One region of the Proteus sp. MB838 genome, then DNA from elsewhere that is predicted to be linked to it. Evidence: predicted binding sites of a transcription regulator. Region 1 holds the regulator's gene; each other region holds the start of a gene.

What was found. Region 1 encodes PurR, which represses purine synthesis genes. Its sites were predicted from a motif close to CANGCAAACGTTTGCNTG; they were not measured.
Region 2: the regulator PurR is predicted to act here: its motif matches at 1,931-1,948, upstream of glyA (serine hydroxymethyltransferase).
Region 3: the regulator PurR is predicted to act here: its motif matches at 1,459-1,476, upstream of ACYUCW_RS15950 (NCS2 family permease).
Region 4: the regulator PurR is predicted to act here: its motif matches at 1,644-1,661, upstream of purM (phosphoribosylformylglycinamidine cyclo-ligase).

What each region holds. Positions count from the first base shown of each region.
Region 1 is NZ_BAABMO010000023.1:60,396-63,615, forward strand. It holds gene punC (purine nucleoside transporter PunC) at 1-15, opposite strand, end outside; gene punR (DNA-binding transcriptional activator PunR) at 135-1,037, shown strand; gene purR (HTH-type transcriptional repressor PurR) at 1,047-2,072, opposite strand; gene cydH (cytochrome bd-I oxidase subunit CydH) at 2,341-2,424, shown strand; gene sodB (superoxide dismutase [Fe]) at 2,559-3,137, opposite strand.
Region 2 is NZ_BAABMO010000007.1:62,316-65,535, forward strand. It holds gene ACYUCW_RS04785 (hypothetical protein) at 1-157, shown strand, start outside; gene ACYUCW_RS04790 (hypothetical protein) at 193-411, shown strand; gene hmpA (NO-inducible flavohemoprotein) at 503-1,693, opposite strand; gene glyA (serine hydroxymethyltransferase) at 2,060-3,220, shown strand, end outside.
Region 3 is NZ_BAABMO010000048.1:14,223-17,442, reverse strand. It holds gene ACYUCW_RS15950 (NCS2 family permease) at 75-1,421, opposite strand; gene ACYUCW_RS15945 (MFS transporter) at 2,192-3,220, opposite strand, start outside.
Region 4 is NZ_BAABMO010000006.1:91,832-95,051, forward strand. It holds gene purN (phosphoribosylglycinamide formyltransferase) at 1-527, opposite strand, end outside; gene purM (phosphoribosylformylglycinamidine cyclo-ligase) at 541-1,581, opposite strand; gene upp (uracil phosphoribosyltransferase) at 1,813-2,439, shown strand; gene uraA (uracil permease) at 2,548-3,220, shown strand, end outside.

The sequences.
Region 1 (3,220 bases):
ATTCTTTAAAGTCATTTTAATTTTCTATGTTATGTGATGTAAAACATTTTATATATTGTAGCTAAGAGTGATTTTACTTGTGAAACGGGAATATTTGGTTAATGCTGTGAAAAAAATTCAAAGGAATACATATTATGTGGTCAGAATACTCGCTAGAGGTCGTTGATGCTGTCGCTAGAACGGGGAGTTTTAGCTCAGCCGCTCAAGAATTGCACAGAGTACCCTCCGCGGTGAGTTACACCGTGAGACAATTAGAAGAATGGCTTGCCGTTCCTTTGTTTGAACGCCGGCATCGTGATGTTGAATTAACCGATGCGGGTAAGATCTTTATTAAAGAAGCCCGTTCTGTTATCAAAAAAATGAATGACACTCGTCATATGTGCCAGCAAGTCTCAAATGGCTGGCGGGGGCAGTTTAGCATTGCCGTGGATGGTATTGTCAAACCGGCTAGAACACAGCAACTTATTCTGGACTTTTATCGCCATTTTCCTGATATCGAACTCTATGTTTATCCTGAAGTTTTTAACGGTGTCTGGGATTCATTAGTGAACGGGCGTGTTGATTTGGCTATTGGTGCCACCAGAGCTTCACCTATTGGTGAACGTTATAGTTTTAAAGATATGGGCTTTATGCCGTGGCGATGTGTGTGTCATGCTGATCATCCTCTTGCAAGCGCGGCACATCCTTTAACCGATGATGAGTTACGGCCTTATCCTAGTTTATGTTTAGAAGATACCTCACGTAGTTTACCAAAACGAGATACTTGGGCATTAAATAATCAGCGCCGAATGATAGTGCCTTCATGGGATATGGGGCTTGAGTGTTTATTAGCAGGATTATGTGTTGGTATGGTGCCTTGGCACCGAGCGGAGCCATTAATCGAACAAGGTAAGTTGGTTACCCTTACCTTAGTACAACCCTTGCCAGACAGTCCGTGCTGTCTAACATGGGTTGATAAAAGCGAATCGCCGGCATTAACTTGGCTATTAGATTATCTAGGCGATAGCCAAACCTTAAATGAGGAATGGCTTCGTTAATGAAGGGGATCAGCGGCGATAATCAATAAATGGACCATCGGCAACAGAGCGACGTTCTACTAGACGCGGGTGTACTTCGATAGTTTGTGCATCCTCGCGTTTATTCACAATACGGTCGAGTAACATGGAAAAAGCCATTTGTCCTAAACGCTCTTTCGGCTGGTGAACCGTGGTTAAAGCTGGTGTGAAATAGCGTGCATTACGGATATTGTCGTAGCCGACAATGGAAATATCGGCAGGAACACGTAATCCTAACTCATCAGCTGCACATATTGCTCCCATAGCCATAACATCACCGCCACAAAATACGGCAGTAGGGCGTTGTTTTTGATTGAGCATTTGGGTCATGGCTTTGTAACCAGATTCAGGTTCAAAGTCACCTTGTACAATCCACTCTTCTTTTACCGTAATTTTCGCTTCTTCCATGGCTTTTAAAAAGCCCTGTAAACGACCGCCTCCGGTATTTCGCTCTAGAGGGCCGGGGATAATACCAATATCACGATGACCTCGTTCAATAAGATAACGACCGGCTATATAGCCACCATGGAATGCGTTATCAATAATGGTATCAGTAAAGTCACCGCGGGCTTTTCCCCAGTCCATGACGACCATCGGAATATTACGATAACCTTCTAAGAGAGAAAGAAGATGATCGGGATATTCTGAACACATGACTAATAAACCATCAACACGTTTTTGTGCCAACATAGCTAAATAAGCTTTTTGTTTATCAAGATTATTATGTGAATTACATAAAATTAGCGTGTAGCCTTTGCTATAACAACTATTTTCAACAGCTTCAATCACTTCAGCAAAGTAAGGTGCTTCACTGGACGTGGCTAATAAACCAATGGATTTAGTGTGATTGACTTTTAAACTACGTGCGACAGCACTCGGCGAATAATTTAATTCTTTTATCGCAGCCCAAACTGCCGCTCTTGTGTTCTCAGCAACAAAACGAGTTTTGTTGATCACATGAGAAACAGTCGTGGTTGATACGCCTGCGCGTTTTGCCACGTCTTTTATTGTTGCCATGGTGTGGAAAACTCCTGACCTTCATTGGTCTCTTTTAATTCATTTTATGGTTTAACTGCCAGTATAGTCATATATAGGGCAAACACTGGCAATAATTTAGCGATTAGCTGTGAATTTTGTATGATCTAGCTCAAAAGTGAAAGTATTAATCAATGTTATAAATTGTGCTCTAGTCGCTATTTTAGCAAAACTTGATATGTAATAATAATTAACCATGACAAGATTATGGTTTAATCTGAGTATTATAATCATTTTGAGGGAGAAATAGATGGATACGGATCTGAAATTTGGTTTAAGTACCGCAGTAGCAGCACTGGTTATGATCGTAATATATGCAAGTTTATTGTTTTGATTGTTAATTGCTAATTATTTGCTTAAATTTTAGCTATCCAAAGTGAGCAATCAAATATATCAATATAACAAAGGGCACTAGGCCCTTTGTTATTAGATTATCAAAAATGGTTTTCCCATCTCTGAAACAGTCAATTAAGCAAGATTTGCTTCAACAAATGACCAGTTAACCAGTGCCCAGAACTCTTCTAAGTATTTCACACGTGCATTACGATAGTCGATGTAGTAAGCGTGCTCCCAGACGTCAACAGTTAACAGTGGTTTATCTTCGCCAGAAACAGGTGTTGCAGCGTTAGATGTATTAACAATAGCTAATGAGCCATCTGCTTTTTTCACTAACCAAGTCCAACCTGAACCAAAGTTTTTTGCAGCTGCATCATTAAATTGTTTTTTGAACTCTTCAAAAGAGCCAAACGCTTTATTGATTGCTTCTGCAATTTTACCTGTTGGTGCACCGCCTGCGTTTGGTGCTAAGCAATTCCAGTAGAATGTATGGTTCCAAACTTGAGCGGCATTATTGAAAATACCACCTTCAGTAGTTTTGATGAGCTCTTCTAAAGATTTATTTTCTAAATCAGTACCTTTAACCAAGTTATTTAAGTTGGTTACGTAAGTTTGGTGGTGTTTGCCGTAGTGGTATTCTAATGTTTCTTTAGAGATATGTGGCTCAAGAGCATCTAACGCATAAGGTAATTTTGGTAATTCGAAAGACATTGCGTACTCCTTTATCCTATCATTTTCGGGTTTTGTGCCTTAAACCATTCCATCTAATTCAACTGAATTGATAAAATGAGGCA
Region 2 (3,220 bases), on a different contig from region 1:
ACTGATTATGGGCTTTTTCTTGTGTATCTTAATTCGTGAGTTAGATGGTGTTTTTGACCAATTAGCACATGGTTCATGGGTTTGGTTTGCATTAACGGTAACATTTGTCTGTATAGCGATCGCTATCAGAGAAGGGAAAAAACATTATATGGCTTAACCCATTTTATAACGCATTCTAGTCAAGGAATGCTTATGGCGGGTTTGCTCAGTGTTTTACTATTCTCTCGCTTATTTGGTATGGGGATTTTGTGGGAGAAATTGTTAGGTGAAGACTATAACCGCACAGTAAAAAATATGGTGGAAGAAGGTAGCGAGTTGTTCGGCTATACACTCTGTTTAATTAGTGTTATTTGGTATCGCTATTCGTCTAAATATCATGTTATACCGACATCAATAAAAGTTACTTATTAAATAGTTAGTTGTTTCCAATATAAAAAGCGCTGAATAGTAAAATAATCAGCGCTTTTTCCTTATTAATTTATTTTCTTACCTATTCTGGCTGTTATTGGCTAATAACAGCATGAGGGCCAAAGCACTCATAATGAAGTTTATCGCTTTCAATACCGAGAGCAATAAGTTGTTTAGCGACAGATTGCATAAAAGGTAATGGTCCACAGAAATAGAACTGCATATTAGGTATTGATAGCCATTCATGTATCTTGGTTAAATCCATCAACCCTTCAAATTGATAGTCTTTATTGATAATGTCTTCAGTACGAGGGAGACGATACCATACTGCTTGTTGATATTGTTCAATTTGCTTTCCTGCTTGTGCGATTTCTTCCTTAAAAGCATGCACGCCACCATGCTCTGCTGCATGTAACCAATTGACTTGTGCTTGGTGAGAAGAGAGAGTGTGCAACATCGCTAACATAGGAGTTAAGCCTACACCTGCTGAAATTAATGTGACAGGCGTTGTTGATGAGATATCTAAATAAAAATCGCCCCCTGGTGCGGCAACTTGTAAGATGTCTCCTTCTTGGATATGGTCATGAAGAAAATTAGATAAAATCCCCTTATCTTCACGTTTTACCGCAATACGATAGGTTTTATTGTTTGCCGATTGTGTTAAGGAATATTGACGAATTTCTTGATTTGCAAGTTTCTCATCACGAATATAAATACTTAAATATTGGCCTGCACGGTAAGGTGTAACCGCTTGTCCATCTTCAGGCTCTAATTCAAAGCTGGTAATAACCTCACTTTGTTTTACTTTATGCTTAACTTTAAAGTGACGTAATCCTCGCCAGCCTCCTGAAGCTTGTTCTTTTTGTTGATAAATTTGCTCTTCCCGATTAATAAAGACATCAGCCAAAACTTGGTAAGCGGCTCCCCAAGCATCAAGCACTTCTTTGCCCGGGTTAAACATTTCATCAATGGTGGCTAATAAGTTTTCTCCAACAATAGGATAATGTTCAGGAAGAATATTCAAACTGGCATGTTTTTGTGCAATTTTTTCTACCGCCGGCAAAATAGCAGGTAAATCCTCAAGGTGCGTTGCATAAGCACATATCGCATTAAATAACGCTTCACGTTGTGCGCCACTGCTTTGGTGGCTCATAGTAAAAATATCTTTTAACTCAGGATGGCGAGAGAACATTCTGTCGTAAAAATGCGCCGTTAACGCGGGGCCTGTTTTAGCAATAAGAGGAATAGTGGATTTAATTGTCGCGATAGTTTGTGCATCTAACATAATTGCTCCTGAAAAATATTCAGTTTAATATGATTTTTATAACATGTATTTTTAATACAACTTATATCTTTTTGCTTTATTTGTAAATCTGAGTTTTTATTTTTTTTTAGGAAAATGGGGAAATCTTAGAGAATGATGTTGAGGGTTTACATAAATTAGCGAGATGTGCCTCAAAAAGAACAAAAACAGCAGATAAAATGAGGTTATCAAAAAGTAATAGAACTGTGTTATAGTGGCTTAGCAAACGATTGCGTATTTTTTCTTTTGGGACTATCTCAATGAGGAAAAAGAGTTTACACTGTATGTCATTCTTACTCCCGTAAGGGAGTTCGCCTTTAGTGAAGTTAGCTGAGTCAGGAGATGTGAATGTTAAAACGTGAAATGAATATTGCTGATTACGATCCGGAATTATGGAATGCAATGGAAGGTGAAGTGACTCGTCAAGAAGAGCACATCGAATTAATTGCTTCTGAAAACTATACTAGTCCTCGTGTTATGCAGGCGCAGGGATCTCAGCTGACCAACAAATATGCAGAAGGTTATCCAGGTAAACGCTACTACGGTGGTTGTGAATACGTTGATGTTGTTGAACAATTAGCCATTGATCGTGCCAAAGCACTATTTGGTGCTGATTATGCAAACGTACAACCTCACTCTGGTTCACAAGCGAATGCGGCTGTGTATATGGCATTACTTAAACCGGGCGATACAGTATTAGGGATGAATTTGGCCCAAGGTGGTCACTTAACTCACGGCTCTCCGGTTAACTTCTCTGGTAAACTCTACAATATCGTTCCTTATGGTATTGATGAAGCAGGTAAAATTGATTACCAAGATATCGCTGAGCAAGCTAAAAAGCATAAACCAAAAATGATCATTGGTGGTTTTTCAGCTTATTCAGGTTTGGTTGATTGGGCTAAAATGCGTGAAATCGCAGATAGCGTAGGGGCTTACTTATTTGTCGATATGGCTCACGTTGCAGGTATGATTGCAGCGGGTGTCTATCCAAACCCAGTACCACATGCTCACGTTGTGACTACAACAACACACAAAACATTAGCGGGTCCTCGTGGTGGTCTTATCCTTGCTAAGGGTGGCGATGAAGAGTTTTATAAGAAATTAAACTCTGCCGTATTCCCTGGCTCTCAAGGTGGTCCTTTAATGCATGTGATCGCGGGTAAAGCCGTTGCATTAAAAGAAGCAATGGAACCTGAGTTTAAAGTTTACCAGCAACAAGTTGCAAAAAATGCGAAAGCAATGGTAGACGTTTTCTTAGCGCGCGGTTATAAAGTAGTATCTGGTGGCACAGAGAACCACCTGTTTTTATTAGACTTAGTTGATAAAGATATTACAGGTAAAGATGCTGATGCTGCACTGGGTCGTGCTAATATCACTGTGAACAAAAATAGTGTGCCAAATGATCCTCGCAGTCCATTTGTTACATCTGGTATTCGTATTGGTTCTCCAGCGATTACACGTCGTGGTTTTAAAGAAGCGGAAGCAAAAGATTTAGCCGGTTGGATGTGT
Region 3 (3,220 bases), on a different contig from region 1:
ACTAGATAAATAAATAGCAAAAAAGCGGAATAAAAATATATTCCGCTTTTTATGTTTAAACCTGATGATTTTAATTAAATTGCCCAGTGTCCGGCATAAAATGCCACTAAAGCAATAGCAATTAGAACTGTACCAATATTAAGTTTACGCCACTCACCGGCAAAAATACGGCCAATCACTAAACAGCCAAAACCCAACATAATGCCTGTAACAATATTACACGTTAATACGATAAATACCGCGCACACCATACCTGACATCGCATCGACAAAATCACTAAAATCTAACTTAGTGACATTACCTAACATCAATAAACCCACATACATTAATGCAGGCGCTGTCGCATAGGGGGGAACTAAATAAGATAGTGGTGATAAAAAGAGGATCAATAAAAAGAGAATACCGACCACAGTTGCGGTGAGCCCTGTTTTACCACCAGCTGCAGTACCCGCTGCGGACTCAACATATACTGCTGCAGGTGCTGCACCAATTGCCCCAGCAAATATACTGCTCACGGAATCAGAAGTTAACGCTTTACCACCATTGATAATTTGTCCTCGTTTATCAAGTAAATTAGCTTGTCCCGCCACTGCGCGAATGGTTCCTGTCGCATCAAAAATAGCCGTCATCACTAAAGCTAATACACTAGGTAAAACAAGTGGTTGTAATGCGCCTTTAATATCCATGGCAAATAATAGTGCAAGGCCCTCTTCGCCTAATTGTGGCATTTTAAAGAACCCTTGGTATTTCACGTTAGGATCAAAAATCAATCCAATAATCGAAATCGCAATAATGACTAATAACACACCACCGGGAACTTTACGTTTTTCTAGACCAAAAATAGCAGCAAGACCGGCCAATGACATTAATACTGAAAAAGAAGTAAATTCTCCCATCGCAACAGGTAATCCGGCTAATGGATTTTTCACCACCAACCCAACACTATTGGCTGCGATCAAAAGTAAAAATAGCCCGATACCAATACCGGCGCCATGAGCGATACCAATCGGAATATTTTTTAAGATCCACGTTCTGATCCCTGTTAAAGAAAATAGGGTAAATAGGCACCCCATCAAAAACACCGCCCCCAAAGCAACAGGTACAGAGATATGTTGACCAAGTACCAAACTAAAGGCGGTAAATGCCGTTAATGAAATGGCACAACCAATCGCCATAGGTAGATTTGCCCACAATCCCATTAACAGAGAACCAAATCCTGCCACTAAACAGGTTGCGATAAATACCGCCGTGTGGGGGAACCCCGCTTGCCCTAGCATACTGGGTACGACAATAACGGAATAGACCATCGCCAAAAAGGTTGTTAAACCAGCGATCATCTCTTTACGAACCGTAGTGCCCCGGGCGGTAAGCTTAAAATAATTATCCAGTTTACCTGTGGTTGCTGATTGATTAGCAGACATTACATTCCTCTGACATAAAAAACAGTTCACCCTCCCCAACGAAAACGATTACGTCTAAAATTATTATCATCTCTAATGGTAAAAAAACTATCAGAGGAGTGAAAAAGCAAACGTTTGTTTATTAATGTGGATAGAGTGAGAGAATTTGACGCAAACGATTATCTGGTGCTTTTAGGGTAAGAATCAAGAAAAAAAATACTTTTTTAGCAAAAATGTCATAAAAAGACATTCTAGTGTTCGCAGAAAAAAGAAAAGAGGAGAATAGTGATATATTTCTCCTCTGGTTAAACTGTTTTAGCAACGCAATCACCCTAAAAGGTGAAGCGTACTTATAATCAACTGTTTTTATTAATATCATTGATGTTTATATTAATAATGCTTGGTTTGATACTATAAATATTAATTAAATATTTCTTATGTTTTTATCATTTTTGAACTTACTGTTTTAACAGCATCTTCCCTTGTTTGGCGATAATATTGACTCAGTATTCATCACACTCTGATTGAAAAACATACACCTCCTTGAGATAAAACTAGATGAAAATAGTGCCATTTGGCAAATCTTTCTTATTTCATTTTATTATTTCTGGATTATTCTTAATAAATCACCAATAAAAACCTTTGAATAGTATGTATCGCATTGATTATTAAAATAAAGATAATAAAAGAAAAAATAATTGAATGGGTGATAAAACAGCAGGAAATTATTGTCTAATTTAATGAAAATAGCGCCCTCTTTTACCTACAATAAGGTAAAAAAGAGCATGCAATTATGATGTATGACGATTTAGAGTGTCGACATGCAAGTTAAAGCGATCCATCGTCGAAATTAAAAATAATCCCGTCATAACCACCAATAAAAAAGGTAACGCAGATGGAGAGATTTCAGACATAGCACCGGCTAAAATGGGACCAGAAAGATTACCAATGCCCCATAACATCGCCGCTGAAGCATTTGCTATCATTAGATCATTTCCTGAAAAGTATTGCCCAATTTGTACCAATGCGATGGTATAAATGGCTCCCGCCGTTGCACCAAGCACTAATAATAGTGGCCAAATAACTAAAGTATGTGGCATAGCAATGGGCAATAATAAGCTTGCTAATAATGTAATGACACCACAAATTCGGTATAGCCGTGTTCTATTCATATGATCAGCAAGCCAACCAAATGGCATTTGCATTATGGCATCTCCCGCCAAAATAGCACTGATCATCATCGCAGCAATCGCTTCACTATGACCAACACTTAGCCCATAAATAGGGAACATAGACAACACTGTGCCATCAAAAAATGCAAAAAAGATAATGCCACCACATATCGCAGGCGCCACTTTAATAAAACGAAGAATAGAAAAGTGCGACTCTTCTGAGTCTTTAGCTAATTTATCGCCCACTTTCTGATCCATCATTAAAAATAGCACGATAGAGATAATATGAAGCAGTACGCTGATTAAGATCGGCGTTTTATCAGCAACGCCATATAACGCAATAATTGAAGGGCCTAGCAACTGGCTGATAGTAAACACGGTCGTATAAATCGCTAAAATACGACCTCGCTTGTTATCCGGTACAAGTTCATTGATCCATGTCTCCCCCAAACAGATCATCACACCACTGGCAATCCCGGTGATTAGTCGTAATGGGAACAGGAATTCTAATGGCAAACTCCCCATTAAAGGCAATAGACTAATGGCTGATATAATCGTTGCTAATAACATCGCTAAACGTTTACCAAACCATTGCACAATATAGCGTGCAAAGGGTGAGATGATTAACATTCCCATTGCAGGTGCGGC
Region 4 (3,220 bases), on a different contig from region 1:
CGATACTCTTGTGTTTGTATTTTTGCTTGCAAACTTTGTTCGGTATCATCAGGAGAGACGGGAATACGCGCTTGAATGATCATCGGGCCACCGTCTAATTCTTCCGTGACAAAGTGTACGGTAGTACCATGAAAAGTATCTTTATTCTCAATAACTTGTTTATGTGTATGCAGACCGGGATATTTGGGAAGTAAAGAGGGATGAATATTTAATAGCTTATGCTGATAATGGTTGACAAATAACGGCGATAAAATACGCATAAAGCCAGCAAGAACCACAATATCAGGCTGATAGCCATCAATTTGAGTGATTAACGCTTTATCATAAGCTTCTCTATCAGGATAATCAGCCGGATCGATAAAGTAAGCAGGGATATCCGCTTGTCTCGCTCGTTCAAGCCCATAAGCTTGTGCTTTATTGCTGAAAACAGCCACAACTTGGCCTGCGATTTTATGCGCCCTACAGGCGTCAATAATCGCCTGTAGGTTGCTACCATTTCCTGAGATCAGGACCACAATATTTTTCATGGGGGTACTTTTACTAATTGATAATCACTTGTGCATCACCCGCTGCTTGCGGGGCAATATCACCAATTAACCATGCCTTTTCACCACAGGCATTAAGATGTGATAGCGTTTTTTCAACATCAGCTTGGCTCACGGCGATTAATAAGCCGACACCACAGTTAAAGGTACGATACATTTCATGAGTGCTGACATTACCTGCCTGTTGTAGCCAGTTAAAGACCTCAGGCCACTGCCAACTTTGGCTATTAATACGAGCTTGCGTATTTTCAGGTAGCACGCGCGGAATATTTTCCCAAAATCCACCACCAGTAATATGTGCCACTGCGTGAATATCAACGTTTTCAATTAATGACAGGAGTGATTTTACATAAATACGGGTTGGCGCTAAGAGTTTATCAGCCAGTGATGTATCACCTAATGGGGTAGTTTCAGCACAGGCACCACTGACTTCAAGAATTTTTCTGATCAGTGAATAGCCATTAGAATGAGGGCCACTTGAAGCGAGAGCAATTAATGCATCACCCGCTTTAACTTTGCTACCATCGATAATCTGTGATTTCTCAACGACACCAACACAAAAACCGGCGATATCATAATCGTTACCATGATACATGCCGGGCATTTCCGCTGTTTCGCCACCCACTAAGGCACAGCCGGATTGCTTACAACCTTCAGCGATACCCGTTACAACCCGTGCGGCAGTATCGACATCTAACTTGCCTGTGGCATAGTAGTCAAGAAAGAAGAGAGGCTCAGCTCCTTGAACGATTAAATCGTTAACACACATTGCGACTAAATCGATACCAATATCATCGTGGCGATTTAAGTCCATCGCAAGGCGAAGTTTAGTACCGACACCGTCAGTGCCTGACACTAAAATAGGTTCGCGGTATTTAGTGGGAATAGCGCATAATGCACCAAAACCACCTAAACCCCCCATAACTTCAGGACGGCGAGTTTCTTTTACTACACTTTTAATACGATCGACTAAAGCATTACCTGCATCAATATCGACACCGGCATCTTTATAGCTGAGAGAGGATTTGTTAGTCACGTCTAGCCCTCACGGCAAGTTGCTGTTAAGAAAAAATGTGTGCGGTGGCTATTCTAACAGGCAAAGCAAACGTTTGCGAGGATCTTCTTTTTAGATCACAATTATTCATGTTAGTGTGGTTAAAAGCTGTGCGATTGATCAATATCAATAGAAAAACGATGGAAAGTCACTAAAAAAGCGGTATAATCTCGCGATTTTTTTGTCTGGCTGCGTCGTACATTAGGAGAAATTATGAAGATCGTTGAGGTAAAACACCCACTCATTCAACATAAATTGGGGCTGATGCGAGATCATGATATAAGCACTAAACGCTTTCGTGAATTGGCTTCAGAAGTTTCCAGTCTACTGACGTATGAAGCTACCGCCGATTTAGAAACAGAGACGGTAACAATTGAAGGTTGGTGTGGCCCGGTTGAGATAGAACAGATTAAAGGAAAAAAAATTACTGTTGTACCTATCCTCCGTGCCGGTCTTGGGATGATGGATGGAGTATTAGAAAATATTCCTAGCGCCCGGATCAGTGTAGTTGGTGTTTACCGCGATGAAGAAACCTTAAAGCCCGTCCCTTACTTCCAGAAACTAGCCTCTCATATTGAAGAACGTATGGCACTTGTTGTTGACCCAATGTTAGCAACTGGTGGCTCTATGATTGCCACAATTGATTTATTAAAAAATTCAGGCTGTACTTCAATTAAAGTTTTAGTGTTAGTGGCTGCGCCTGAGGGGATCAAAGCATTAGAAGAAGCTCATCCTGATGTTGAGTTATATACTGCATCGATTGATAAGCATCTTAATGAGCATGGGTACATTGTCCCAGGCCTTGGTGATGCGGGTGATAAGATATTTGGTACAAAATAATGATTAAGCCGACTTTGATAGTCGGCTTTTTTTTGGATCACTTATTGGTTTGTTTTATCGCTGAAATTTAAATTCCATTTATATCTATTTTAAAGAGAGGTCGTAAGCATGACTCGTCGTGCAATCGGGGTAGAAGAGCGCCCACCATTATTACAAACAATCCCATTGAGTTTTCAACATCTGTTTGCCATGTTTGGTGCTACTGTACTTGTGCCGATTTTGTTTAAGGTTAATCCGGCCACCATATTATTGTTTAACGGTATCGGTACTCTGCTTTATCTCTTTATCTGTAAAGGTCGTATTCCTGCTTATTTAGGTTCAAGTTTCGCCTTTATCTCTCCGGTGTTATTGCTACTTCCTTTAGGCTATGAATTAGCATTGGGCGGGTTTATTGTCTGTGGGGTGCTATTTTGCCTTGTTGCTGGCATTGTGAAAATCGCCGGACGCGGATGGATTAATGTGATGTTTCCTCCTGCGGCAATGGGCGCAATCGTTGCCGTAATAGGTCTTGAGTTGGCCGGAACCGCCGCTAATATGGCTGGATTATTACCTAGCGCAGATAATCCCGTTGATAGTCAAACATTGATAATCTCTATGGTGACACTGGGTGTGACTATTTTAGGCTCAGTGATGTTTAGGGGATTTTTGGCTATTATTCCTATTCTTATTGGCGTGTTAGTCGGTTACGCACTCTCTTTCTTTATGGGCGTTGTTGATGTGACACCGATTAAAGAAGCCAATTGGTTTGCTCTGCCTACCTTTTATTCGCCGCGTTTTGAGT